3 regions of the Paenibacillus sp. EKM301P genome follow, and region 3 is predicted to be linked to each of the others. Evidence: riboswitches for the same ligand, from Rfam matches in the RefSeq annotation. Region 3 holds a riboswitch; each other region holds the start of a gene.
The links. A riboswitch is a leader RNA that binds a small molecule or an ion and turns the genes downstream of it on or off. The one in region 3 is predicted to bind cobalamin.
Positions count from the first base shown of each region.

Region 1: it holds a riboswitch for cobalamin, as region 3 does, so the genes downstream of both, HFD99_RS06430 (ABC transporter substrate-binding protein) here and HFD99_RS10450 (ABC transporter substrate-binding protein) in region 3, are expected to answer to the same signal.
Region 2: it holds a riboswitch for cobalamin, as region 3 does, so the genes downstream of both, cobJ (precorrin-3B C(17)-methyltransferase) here and HFD99_RS10450 (ABC transporter substrate-binding protein) in region 3, are expected to answer to the same signal.

Region 1 is NZ_JAALFM010000002.1:214,107-218,039, forward strand. Features, by position in the region: gene HFD99_RS06425 (FecCD family ABC transporter permease) at 1-203, opposite strand, end outside; gene HFD99_RS06430 (ABC transporter substrate-binding protein) at 200-1,207, opposite strand; cobalamin riboswitch at 1,417-1,632, opposite strand; gene HFD99_RS06435 (histidine phosphatase family protein) at 1,728-2,480, opposite strand; gene cbiB (adenosylcobinamide-phosphate synthase CbiB) at 2,495-3,466, opposite strand; gene cobD (threonine-phosphate decarboxylase CobD) at 3,456-3,933, opposite strand, start outside.
Region 2 is NZ_JAALFM010000003.1:266,706-270,638, forward strand. Features, by position in the region: gene cobJ (precorrin-3B C(17)-methyltransferase) at 1-1,719, opposite strand, end outside; cobalamin riboswitch at 2,029-2,214, opposite strand; gene HFD99_RS09425 (LOG family protein) at 2,272-2,826, opposite strand; gene HFD99_RS09430 (uroporphyrinogen-III synthase) at 3,026-3,883, opposite strand.
Region 3 is NZ_JAALFM010000003.1:497,777-501,709, reverse strand. Features, by position in the region: gene HFD99_RS10455 (nucleobase:cation symporter-2 family protein) at 1-414, shown strand, start outside; gene HFD99_RS25930 (hypothetical protein) at 855-986, shown strand; cobalamin riboswitch at 1,369-1,573, shown strand; gene HFD99_RS10450 (ABC transporter substrate-binding protein) at 1,790-3,373, shown strand; gene nikB (nickel ABC transporter permease) at 3,389-3,933, shown strand, end outside.

The DNA of each region.
Region 1 (3,933 bases), on a different contig from region 3:
AGTCTGACCTTCAAAATAATCTGCTCTGCAGATGTATTCCAATCCGGTGTAAACGTATCACCTAACCACGGTAGGTGGTTGATCAAAATACCTGTGATCTGGCTGACCGGAAGACTGACCGAGCCGATGCCAAGACAGAGCAGCAGCGTCAGCAGCAGCAAGACAAGACCAGTCCCCCCAAAACCGATCAGTCTACGATTCATTTGAAAATTTCAGGGTACACGCCCTTGGCTACTTCCTTGAGCCCTTCTGTTACGCGTGGACCTGGACGGCTAATCAAATTATCATCCACGGCAAATACACGATTGTTACGAACAGCCGATATTTGATCCCATCCACTACGAGCTTTTATGATATCGCCGAGGGACTGGCCTGTTTTGTCATCCTTCACACTTTTGCTGTATAAAATCACGTCAGGGTTGGCAGCTATAATATTTTCCTCACTGATTTGGTACCAGCCCTTCTGCGTGGCACCCACGTTTTCGCCGCCCGCCAATGTGATCAGTTCGTCCATAAACTCGCCTTTACCCACTGTCCAGCCTGGTGAAAATTCGACGTATACCCGTAGCTTCTGCCCTTTGCCGATATTTTTAACTCCTTCTTTCACTTCCGCTACATCTGCTCTCATCTTGTCGGTCACCGCTCTCGCTTCTTTCTGATGATCGGTGATTTTCCCATACAATTCGATGTTAGCTATGACATCTTCAACGGTCTTCGGTTCCGTTTTAAAAATCATAATTCCCATGTCACGTAGCTTAGTCGTAGCCTGTTCACTAAGTGAAATTCCTGCAAAAACGACATCAGGGTTCGCAGCAATGATCGCCTCTTCGTTCGGTTTCATAATACCGCCCACTTTAGGCTTTTTCGTAGCTGCCTCCGGGTAATCAGAGTAGTCGGATACACCAACAATTTCCTTATCCAATCCGATAGCGAACAACGCCTCGGTTTCTGCCGGGGAGACGGAAACGATCTTGTCCGGTGCCTTTTTAAATGTAAATTCCTGTCCTGTTGCATCCTTAACCGTTAGCGGGTAAACCGTTTTGCCCGGAGGCTCTTGTGCGGTTACGGTCTGTCCCGGCTGCTGTGAAGAAGCTTGGCCCTCTTTATTTTCTACATTTTTTCCATTCGCGCCACATGCACTCAGCACAACTGCCAATATCAGCGCCAATAGACCTGTTGTCCATACCTTTATTTTTTTGCCTGCCATGATTTGCACCCCTTCATACAAAAATCGTTAAGAGCGTTACTTGAACATCATCCGATATTTTCCTCATTCCAGCCTTCTTTTCCTATCAAAAACCCCCGCATCCTCATATCAGGATACAGGGGTCACGTTAGCACAGATCGTGCGCAGGCGGGCAGCTTCTTTCCGCATGGACAGTCACTGCGAACACGTCATCCTTTCCTCGAAGGATTATGGTGACAGGCGGACGGGCAGGTATCCTGACTTATGGAAGAGGCATGCCCTGATATTCTTTCACATGCTTGGCGGCACATGTAACAGGGCTAATGAGCATGTTTCCATTTACAGTGGCGGGACCGCGTCGGACTCACACCGACTTCCCTTTTAACAGCGCAATGAAGAAAAGCAAGTTCCCTCACACGGCGCCGACCTCGTCTGCTGGATATTTGATGTAGTGTAGTCAAGCCGTTCTTTTACTTGATGATTATAGGTTAAAAAGAGTTAGCTTACAACCCAAACAGCTGCTTGATTCGCCACAACTACCCTAGTGAAAAAGCAATTTTGCTATACAATTGTGCAGTCCTGCCAGCCTTAACTGAAGCCTAATCGCTTCTCCCGGTTTTGGATTCAGACTCCAAAAATCATGACCTGGTATCAGCATACAAACCAATTGGCGAATTACTCCACCATGCGTGACAACCAAAACAGAGGGCGGTGCAGCATTCGACTCTATTGGCTGAACCTTCAAAGCAATGCGCCACGCAAACAGAGAGTCACGGAATTCGCGCAGACGATTCACAAAATGGACCCAAGACTCTCCTCCAGGCGGGGTGATTCGTTGCGGCTCATCAATCCAAGCGCGATACAACGCCACATCCTTAAGCATGTCATACGTTTTTCCATCCCACTCGCCAAAGTGAAGTTCTCGCAGACGTGGTTCCATGATAGGAGGCATAGCAGACAGGAAACGTTCAGACGTCTTTGCTGACTCCGGCAAAATGATCTGCAAGGTCTGGCGACATCGCATCAAGTCACTGCAATAGATTTGAGCAAAGGACTGGCCCTGCAATTTTTCCCGTAAAGGCTTTAATTCCTGCTCTGCTCCAGACAGCAAACTCAAATCGGCATGTCCCAGATATCGACGTTCCTTATTCCATAAGGTTGTGCCATGACGAACTAGCACGAGCTCCATGTCCCATTGCAGACCTTCTTTAGCATCATTCGGCTCACTATCCTGTTGTGGGTTCGGACTTAGTGCACGTTCTCGCACTCTTTTCCCTTCTGTATTTTGTTTCAAAATAATGTCACTCCTCACCGCATCCATCCCAAGGCAAAACACCCCGCAACTCCCAACAAACACAACCCTACAAACATAGTGGATACGGCGAACATCAGCCGGATTGTATGCCGGATATCCTTCGACTCCAGTGGTCGTATCTCTTCGCCCATATATGCCCGAAAGGAGCGTACGCCGTGATACACGTTATAGCCACCGAGACGAATCCCCAAGGCACCTGCCACTGCTGATTCGGGGAAGCCGCTGTTCGGGCTTGGGTGCAGACGGGCATCCTGCTTGACTGTGCGCCAGCTTCTTGCAGCATCCAGCCGATACAACCACGCCGCTATCACAAGCATAACTGCTGTCAGGCGAGCCGGAATGTAGTTAGCTACATCATCCAGACGTGCCGAGGCCCAGCCTAAATGCAGATACTTTTCATTTTTGTAGCCAACCATCGAATCAAGCGTATTTACAGCTCGATATGCCAGTGCCAAGGGAGCTCCCCCGATCAGGGCATAAAAAAGCGGGGAAATAATGGCGTCCACGATATTTTCAGCGACTGTTTCGACGGTACCGCGTACAATTTCAGGCTCGTCAAGCTGCTGCGTATCCCTCCCGACAATCATGCCTAGCTCCCGACGTGCCACAGTCAGGTCATTCGCCTGCAACGCTCGGTATACGGCCATCCCTGCGTCCTTTAGTCCTTTGGAAGCAATTGTGGTTGCAACCAGAACAATTTCTACGACGACAGACAACCATGGGTGAATCCAGGCAAGTACACGCAACAGCGCCCAGGCAAACACAAAGGAGCCTCCTGCCACAATAAGTGGAAGCAGCATGCCCGCACGTTTCATTCCCTGGTCACTGCGGACCTTACGACGAATCGCTTTTTCCAATGCTGAAATGGCATGTCCCATCGCGATGACTGGATGCGGCAACCATCTCGGATCGCCGATTAGCCTGTCCAGCAAATAGGCTGCCATTATGATCAAGCTAACTATCACGCCCCTGCTCCTCCTCCAGCACTTCACTGAGTGCGGACAGCAGCATATTATTGGCTTCGGCGTCCTTGACTGCAATTCGAAAATGGCTCGCCGACAGCCCAGGATACATAGCACAGCTACGTATAAGAATCCCACGTTGTCCAAGCGCCTGCTGAATAGCCGATGAACTCCACGTTCCCGGCGCCCTTGCTAGCACGTAATTGGCTTCGCCGGGAACGACACCGCAGCCCCATTCCGCCAAAGCAGTCAGCAAGCGGCTGCGTTCCGTCGCAATCAGTTCCTGTGTGCGGCGCTCATAAGCTTGCCCACTTCTCAGACACGCCTCTCCAGCCAGCAACGCCAATCCATTAACACTCCAGGTCACCTGTTTGGCCGTCATTTGCCGGATATAGTCCGGATGAGCAATCGCATAGCCCAATCGCAAGCCAGGAATGGCATAAAATTTGGTCATCGATCGGATCAAAATC
Region 2 (3,933 bases), 230 kb from region 3:
TTTGAAGAATTTATGAAAACGCTCGTTCGGATGCCCTTTTTCCTTATATTCAGCGATAATGTTCTCCACGATATCCGTAATCTGATCACCCGGAATCCCTTCCGCTACGGGCTGAGCGGCATGAGCATTTCGGCCAAATTTTTTGCCACCAAGGAAAAGATCGTATCCTCCCTTGCGATAGACGATGCCGATATCCTCCAGCACCGCTCCATAGCAAGCCATGCCGCATCCATTCAAAGCAATACTCGTTTCCTTGGGTGCCTGTAATCCGCCAAGTACAACCTGTAGATGCTCAGCCACAGGCACCGCATCATCTTTCTCCATATTGCAGAAGTCGCAGGCCTTCACCTTAAACACATCGCCGATCGGCATGACAATGAATCGTTCATCCCGAAGCCGTCCGACCAGTTCCTCGGGGTCTGCGCACGGCACGCGCAGCACGATCTGATGATCTGGCGTGTATTCCAGCTCGCCATCATCACCCGCTACCTCGGCGAGCAATGCCATCTGCCGAGCAGTGAACTTCTTGTTTCCCACGCCAGGGGAAACCCCCACCTCAAACAGCGCAGGCTTGCCAAAGCCGCCTGACGCCTTCCCAGTCGTAGCCACCGTTGCTGTTCCGACGGCGCTCTGGGCGGCAGGCGCTTGCCCGCTCCAGCGAGCATTGGCTTCGCCCGGCAGCTTGCCGCCGACAGCTAGGCGGCTTAGTGCCTCTGCTGCCAGCGATGCTGGAGCCGCTCCGGTTGGCTTCGCGGGCGCAGCCTGCACGGTAGCCATCGCTTGCGGGCGTGCCTGCGTGGCAACCGCAGCGCTGCTCGCGGAAGGCTCGGGAGACGCAGTCAGAGCTCCACCTCCCTGCGGTGTATCCAGCGCGCGATCCTCTTGCGCGCCCAGCGACCACGGCTCCGCTTCCGTGCGAAGCCGCTGATGCGGTTTGAGCACTTGCTCGGTCGCGTCCAGCGTGTATTTGCGCTGATAGCCGCGCGGAGTCACGATTAACCCGTCATACACTGTCGTCGAGGAATTGCCGATGATTACGGTCGTCAGCATCCCGATATCATGGTTAAGCATATCTTCCAGCGTCGTTACAATAACCTGCTGACGTTCACGATAAGCACTCTTCACCAGTCCAACTGGAGTTTGCGGATCACGGTAACGGAGCAAAATGGACTGCGTCTCCACAATCTGGCGGGTACGTCGACCACTGCGCGGATTGTATAAGGCAATCACAAAATCAGCCGAAGCCGCAGCTTCTACACGCTTCACGATCGTTTCCCACGGGGTCAGATGATCACTCAGACTGATTGTGCAAGCATCATGCATAACCGGCGCTCCCAACAACGAAGCACAGGATTGAATAGCCGAGATCCCCGGCACAACTTCTACCTCAACCCCGTCCTCGCGACGCCAGCCTTTTTGCATCAGCACTTCGTACACCAGCCCTGCCATGCCATAGACCCCAGCATCTCCACTAGAAATGACGGCTACCTTCTTACCCATCTCTGCTTGGCGAACCGCCTCCTGCGCACGGCTCACTTCTTCTGTCATCCCTGTGCGTACAATCTCCTGTCCGTTCAACAACGGACGGATCAAATCAACGTAGGTATTGTAGCCGATAATGACCTCACTTTCGGCCAGCGCATCCAACGCCCGTTTTGTGATATGTTCCATATCTCCTGGTCCAAATCCAATCACCAGCAATTTTCCTAATGGGCTCATCGTGCTCCTCCTATCATCCTTTTCAGGGCAGCTATACTATCTATTTCAATAATTTGTGGCATCCTTTAACTCAAAAAAAACCCATCCTGCCCGGATGGGGTTCCTATGTACGTATCTCTCTTACCAGACGAAACAGCGTAAGAAGACAGTTCTTGCCTTCCTCCTATCTGCCGTTGTTTTCCATCTGTTTTGTTTACGCTTCAAACGCTGCTGCACGTTCATATCCACGCAAACCTGTAACCAACATGGAAAAAGCAACGTGTGCCTGATTTCCTGATTTCGTACACCCATCCTCTCCGCGAAGGTTAACGGTGCATACAGATCAAGGTAGGTCTCCTGGCTTGGCATCAACGGATTCTCTCGTCTTCCCCGTTTTGTACGAGTGACCATTTAAAAGAACCCTCTTCCTTACAGTGGCGGGACCGCTCGGGACTTGCACCCGATTCCCTGTTACCCTTTGCTCAACCGCAAAGGCACCTTGTCTGTCCGCTATTTGATTATGGGTCTTATCATAACCTTGCCTCAATCAGTTGTGCAAGCACGAAAAAAGCTTTATTTCAAGTTATCTGCTTTATTTTTCAACATATGCAGCAGTTCATCCGGGTCCGCAGATATACTCAGTAGCGCTGGATGATCAGCTCCGGTAAACCCTTCCTGCACGCTATGACGTACCATTTCTACCAACGGGTCAAAATATCCATTCACATTCAGCAGCCCAATGGGCTTGCGATGTATACCGATTTGCGCCCAGCACAATACCTCGAACAGCTCCTCAAAGGTTCCCAAGCCTCCCGGAAGGGCTATAAACGCATCGGCCATCTCGCTCATCGCCGCTTTACGTTCATGCATGCTTGCTACCTCAATAAACTCGGTAACTCCCCGATGAATGATCTCTGCATCGAATAACAGGGTGGGCATAATGCCGGTGACCTGACCGTCACCCGCCAACAGTCCATCCGCCACCTTACCCATCAGCCCTCTGCTGGAGCCACCATAAATTAAACGGATATGCTGGCGAGCCATAGCTTCACCCAGCTTGCCTGCCGCCTCAACATATACCAATGAATGTCCAGGTCTGGACCCTGCAAATACACAAATAGAATTCATAAATGTCTCAGCTCCTGTCCTCAATATCATGCATCGAAACTTATTCATTATATTAGATAAATATTTTCGCTATAACAAAAAACTTTGCGATGCATGTCCAACAAAAAAAGATAAAGACCTCGTAGGCCCTTATCTCTATTTTACTCTGTATTAGTAAATATAAGTTCATTTTTAGCTTACTGCATTTATCAGTTCTAGCTCATTTCAAATGACCGTTCACGCTCTTCAGACCACAGCCATGCACCGAATCGCTATGTTCGAAATATTTGCCCAGCTCCACCATCATCGCACCCATGCGCTCTTCAGTTGGAAATACGACTCGTTCAATCCCTTCTTCCAAAATGGATTGTGCAGTCACCTTGCCTACCGATACAGCAATGACATCTTCACGAAAGGCTTCCAGTAAATCCTCCATTCGATTTTGCTTTCTGGCATATTGGGCCAAAAATCGAATTTGCGGACCACTCGTGAACGTAACGGCATCAATCGTACGGTTTATAACATCATCTAGTAGCGCCTGCAATTTTGCTTCTTCAGGTGGGATATGCTTATAAGGAAGTACTTGGCGGGTCACTGCGCCTTGCTCATCCAGCCACTCTACCAACCGGGGGGCCGGGTCTCCATGCAGTTGCAACAGTACTTCCTTCCCCTTCAGATCATATGGGGCAAAAGCCCGTGTCAATCCGATCAAACTTCCGTCCTCGTCCCGTACTGCTGGCGTAAAGCCACGCTTTTTGAGTCCATTGACCGTCTTGTAGCCCCGTGCTGCAACGTTGGAGGATTGCAGCAACTCTATAATCTGCTCGGCCACGCCCATATCCTCTGCCATATCGAACAGAGCATCCAGTCCCATACCTGTCGTGAAGATGTACCAGTCCGGAGGGTTCTTCACCCACGATACAACAGCGTTGCGCAGCTCGATATCATCCAGAAAAACAGTCCCCTGGGCCGGGCGTTCTACTGGCTCGCCCCCCATCTTCATAACTAGCAACGCCATTTCTTCTGCTTTACGGGGACCGGCAAGAGCGACTCTCTTACCTGCCATGCGTTGTGCCATGCTGTTGCCTCCCTTGTAGATGTCGTATTTCTTTCTACCAAGTATACAAT
Region 3 (3,933 bases):
CTGACTCGCGTCAAATCCCGTAACGTTATTTTTGCTGCTGGCGGCATTATGGTCGTCCTCGGTTTGCTGCCTAAGCTGGCTGCCTTGACGACAGTGATTCCTAACGCTGTGCTGGGCGGGGCGATGATCGTCATGTTTGGCTCGGTTGCTGCATCAGGCATGTCTATTTTGTCAGAAGTGGATCTGCGGAAAGAAAGCAATCTGCTGATTGCAGCATGCAGTATTGCCGTGGGCCTAGGCTCAGCTGTTCTGCCGCAAATGTTCGACCAACTGCCGAGCTTTGCCAAAATGCTGCTGCAAAACGGCATCGTATCTGGCTCGATTACGGCAATTGTCTTGAACATTGTTTTGGCAAGAAAACAGGGTGAATCGGTCAAAGGCGTTAATGTCTCAGAAGTTCCACAGAAGGTTTGATGAATAGGAAATAAACAAAAACAGCCGGAGAGAGGGCGTAGCCTCTTTTCCGGCTGTTTGGCATGGGGTTATCCAGAACTAGTTATTTATTAAGCAGCATGAAATTATTGATAAAACCCTCTTTCTGTATGAAGATCGGGGTTTGGATTTTCGAAGTGAAGTCATAATAGTACACGCCGCGCCCTTCCTCCTGATTTTTCAGGGAGGTGCTGCCTAAATAATATACCCCCTTGCCGTCCGGGGACATATAGATAAAGCTGCGGGATGAAATGGGGAGCTTAGTTTGGTGCGTTTTCCAGTTGCACTTTTAGGTTGGTTTATCTACTAGAGGAATTTGCTAGAGTGGTAGGAAGAGGCATGGTATAATCTACCTTAAGGACTTTGGATAGTGGTGGATGTTTTCGGATCACGGCGCAGCTTCCCGAAAGGGGGTGAAGCCGATGGTCAACCTTGTGTCGTGCTATGATGTGCTGCGTTGGATGGTTACGTTACTAAGCCTGGTGTTTAGTATTCGTAAGCTTTATCGCTGGCTGCGTCGGAAATTTCGGAACAAGCGAAAACCCACCGCGTAATTAGGTTGGCCCCTAACGGTGGGTTTCGTTCGCATTAACATTCAGTTATGCAGCGCGCCGTGGTGGTGATCCACAGCCTTTCAAGTCCTAAGAGTCTTTGCCGTTGGAGCGGCGAAGGCTCTTTTTAGTATACGGATACGGTGGTTATCTCTATACCTAATTTTAACACGTGAATTGTGTGCACGCAACGTTAAGACATACCTTCAATTGCGCGCAAGCAATGAATAGCCTTGGCCTTGATTCACACTATATCATTCAAATTTAAATTATTACGCAACATTTGTTGACAAGCCAGTAGCAACAAAATAAGATAATCCTAAATCGTAATAAAAAGGAATAAAGGAAGAAAACAGGTGTGAGCCGGACAACTCTATATACGAAGTTTCGTAGAGACGATGTAGATAGTTGTTGAGCGTGTTCACTTAAAAGGGAAGTTCGGTAGATTCCGACACGGACCCGCCACTGTATACAGGCATCAGCAGGGTACTGCTGGAGCTTTCAGAACAAGCCACTGGAACTGTGAGGAACCGGGAAGGCCTGAAAGATACGCTTGGAGTCAGGAGACCTGCCTGTTTTGACATCACTGTCAGACCCACGGGATGCTGGGGAGGTGGTTAGGCGTGCTGCATACGGAATGTCTGAAACCGATCTGATCCCTTCTATGTTTTTGGAGCTGGCTTTGAGGTGAGTTTTGACATTTTATAATGAAAGCATTTCTGACTGCTGATCAGGTGGTCGGGAATGCTTTTTCGCGTTTTGTGTTAGGTTTATACGATTTTACAAGATAGAGGGGGAAATGTGGGATGATAGGCAATCGTAATAGGCGTTCATGGTTCATATGTACAGGATTGCTGCTGCTGATGGCAGTTATGACTCTTTCGGGATGTGGCGCAGCCACGAAGACGGAGGATAACTCGGGCAAGGGTGAGAACACGTCTGCACAACAGACTCAAGCAGATAAAAAGCTGGTGATGGCGTATACGTGGAAACCGTCCGGCGTCGATCCGCATGGAGATAATAGCTGGGACGTGATGCGTTCCGGTGCCGGTGAGACACTCATTCGTTTGAATGAAAAACTGGAACCTGTAGCTTGGCTAGCCAAGGAATGGAAACATGACAGCCCTAACGTGTGGTCGTTCAGCTTGCAGGATAAGGTCACGTTTCATAATGGAAAGAGCATGGATGCAGTAAGTGTAAAAGCATCTTTGCTGCGCTCAATCGAGAAAAGCCATCTGGCGAAGGATTTACTGGATGTGAAGTCCATTGATGTAACTGGTCCGCTGACGCTGAAAATTACGACAAACCAGCCGAATGCAGCGCTGGTATCCAATTTGGCTGATCCGTCAACGATTGTACTGGATGTGGCATCCATGAAAGATGAGCAAAGCTACCCTGCAATGACAGGTGCTTTTAAAATCAAAGCCTTCAACAAGGATCAATCCTTGGTCGTCGAGCGTTATGACGGATACTGGGGCGAAAAGGCGCGATTGGCCGAAGCGACGATGAAATTCATTACGGACGGTAATTCGCGCCTGATGGCGTTGCAATCTGGTGAGGTGGATGTAGCGACGGATATTCCGGTAGATAACGCAGAGGTATTAAAAAAGAACGACAAGCTACAAGTGCTGTCGGCTCCATCCTTGCGCACCCATATGATTGTGTACAACATGGAATCACCTGTGTTCAAGGATGCAACCAACCGTAAGGTGGTGGACAGTCTGATTCCGCGCGCGTCCATTGTGAGCGCCGTCATGAGAGGCTTCGGTACGGAAGCAAGCAGCCCGTTTCCGAGCATTCTTCCCTTCGGTAAGACTGAGCGTAAAGCATTGGACGGAACGGCGGAGCAGTTGTTGACGAAGGATGGCTGGCAGAAGGATGCCCAAGGTACGTGGACCAAGCAGGGCAAGCCATTCGAGGTTACGCTGCTGACCTTCCCACAGCGTCCGGAGCTATCCGTCATGGCTGAGGTGATTCAGAGCCAATTGCTGAATGAGGGGATCCAGGTCAAGATTCGCAAGGTGGAAAATATCGACGAGGCATTGACCAAAAATGATTGGGATTTTGCTATGTACAGCATGCTCACGGCCCATACAGGGGAGCCGCAGTATTTTATGGACATGTTCTACTCCTCTACAAGTGAAGCGAATGTAAGCCGTTATGCTTCCAAACCGCTGGAGAATATTCTTCACAGCCTGAAGTTGGCGAAGGATACCGCACAGCGTAATGCGGTAACACTGCAAGCGCTGGATATCATCAATACAGATTTACCGCAGTCGTTCATTGTGCACCCTGACAATGTGTTTGGTGTGAAAAAAGGAGTAAAGGGCTTTACACCGCATCCGATCGAGTATTACTACATTACAGCGCAATCTGATATTGCGGAATAACGAGCAACGTATCCTATGATTCGTTTTATATTGGAACGTGTGGCGCAGCTGCCCATCATTGTATTCGTTGTATCTACGCTGACTTTTGTACTGATGAGGCTGGCCCCTGGTGACCCTGCTCTCATTTTGCTCACCGCGCATAATGTTCCTGCTTCTGGGGAGGCGCTAACCGCGCTGCGAAACGAACTGGGCTTGAATGAGCCGCTTCATATTCAATATGTGAACTGGCTGAGGGATGTGTTCACAGGACATTGGGGAACCTCGTATGTGTCCAAGGAGTCAGTGCTAAACGAACTATGGAGCAGACTGCCCGCTACGGTGGAGCTAGCTTTGGCGGGCTTTGCCGTCATGGCGGTGCTTACGCTTGGGATGGGACTGGCTGCCTCGCTAAAAGTCAGCGGTCCACTAGATCGTCTGGGCAGGCTGTTCGCTTTGCTGGGATCGTCAATTCCTTCTTTTTGGCTTGGGTTTCTGCTGATCTATCTATTTTCCGTTCGCTTGGGCTGGCTCCCATCCATGGGAAGGGAGGACTGGACACATTTAGTGCTCCCAGCGCTGAC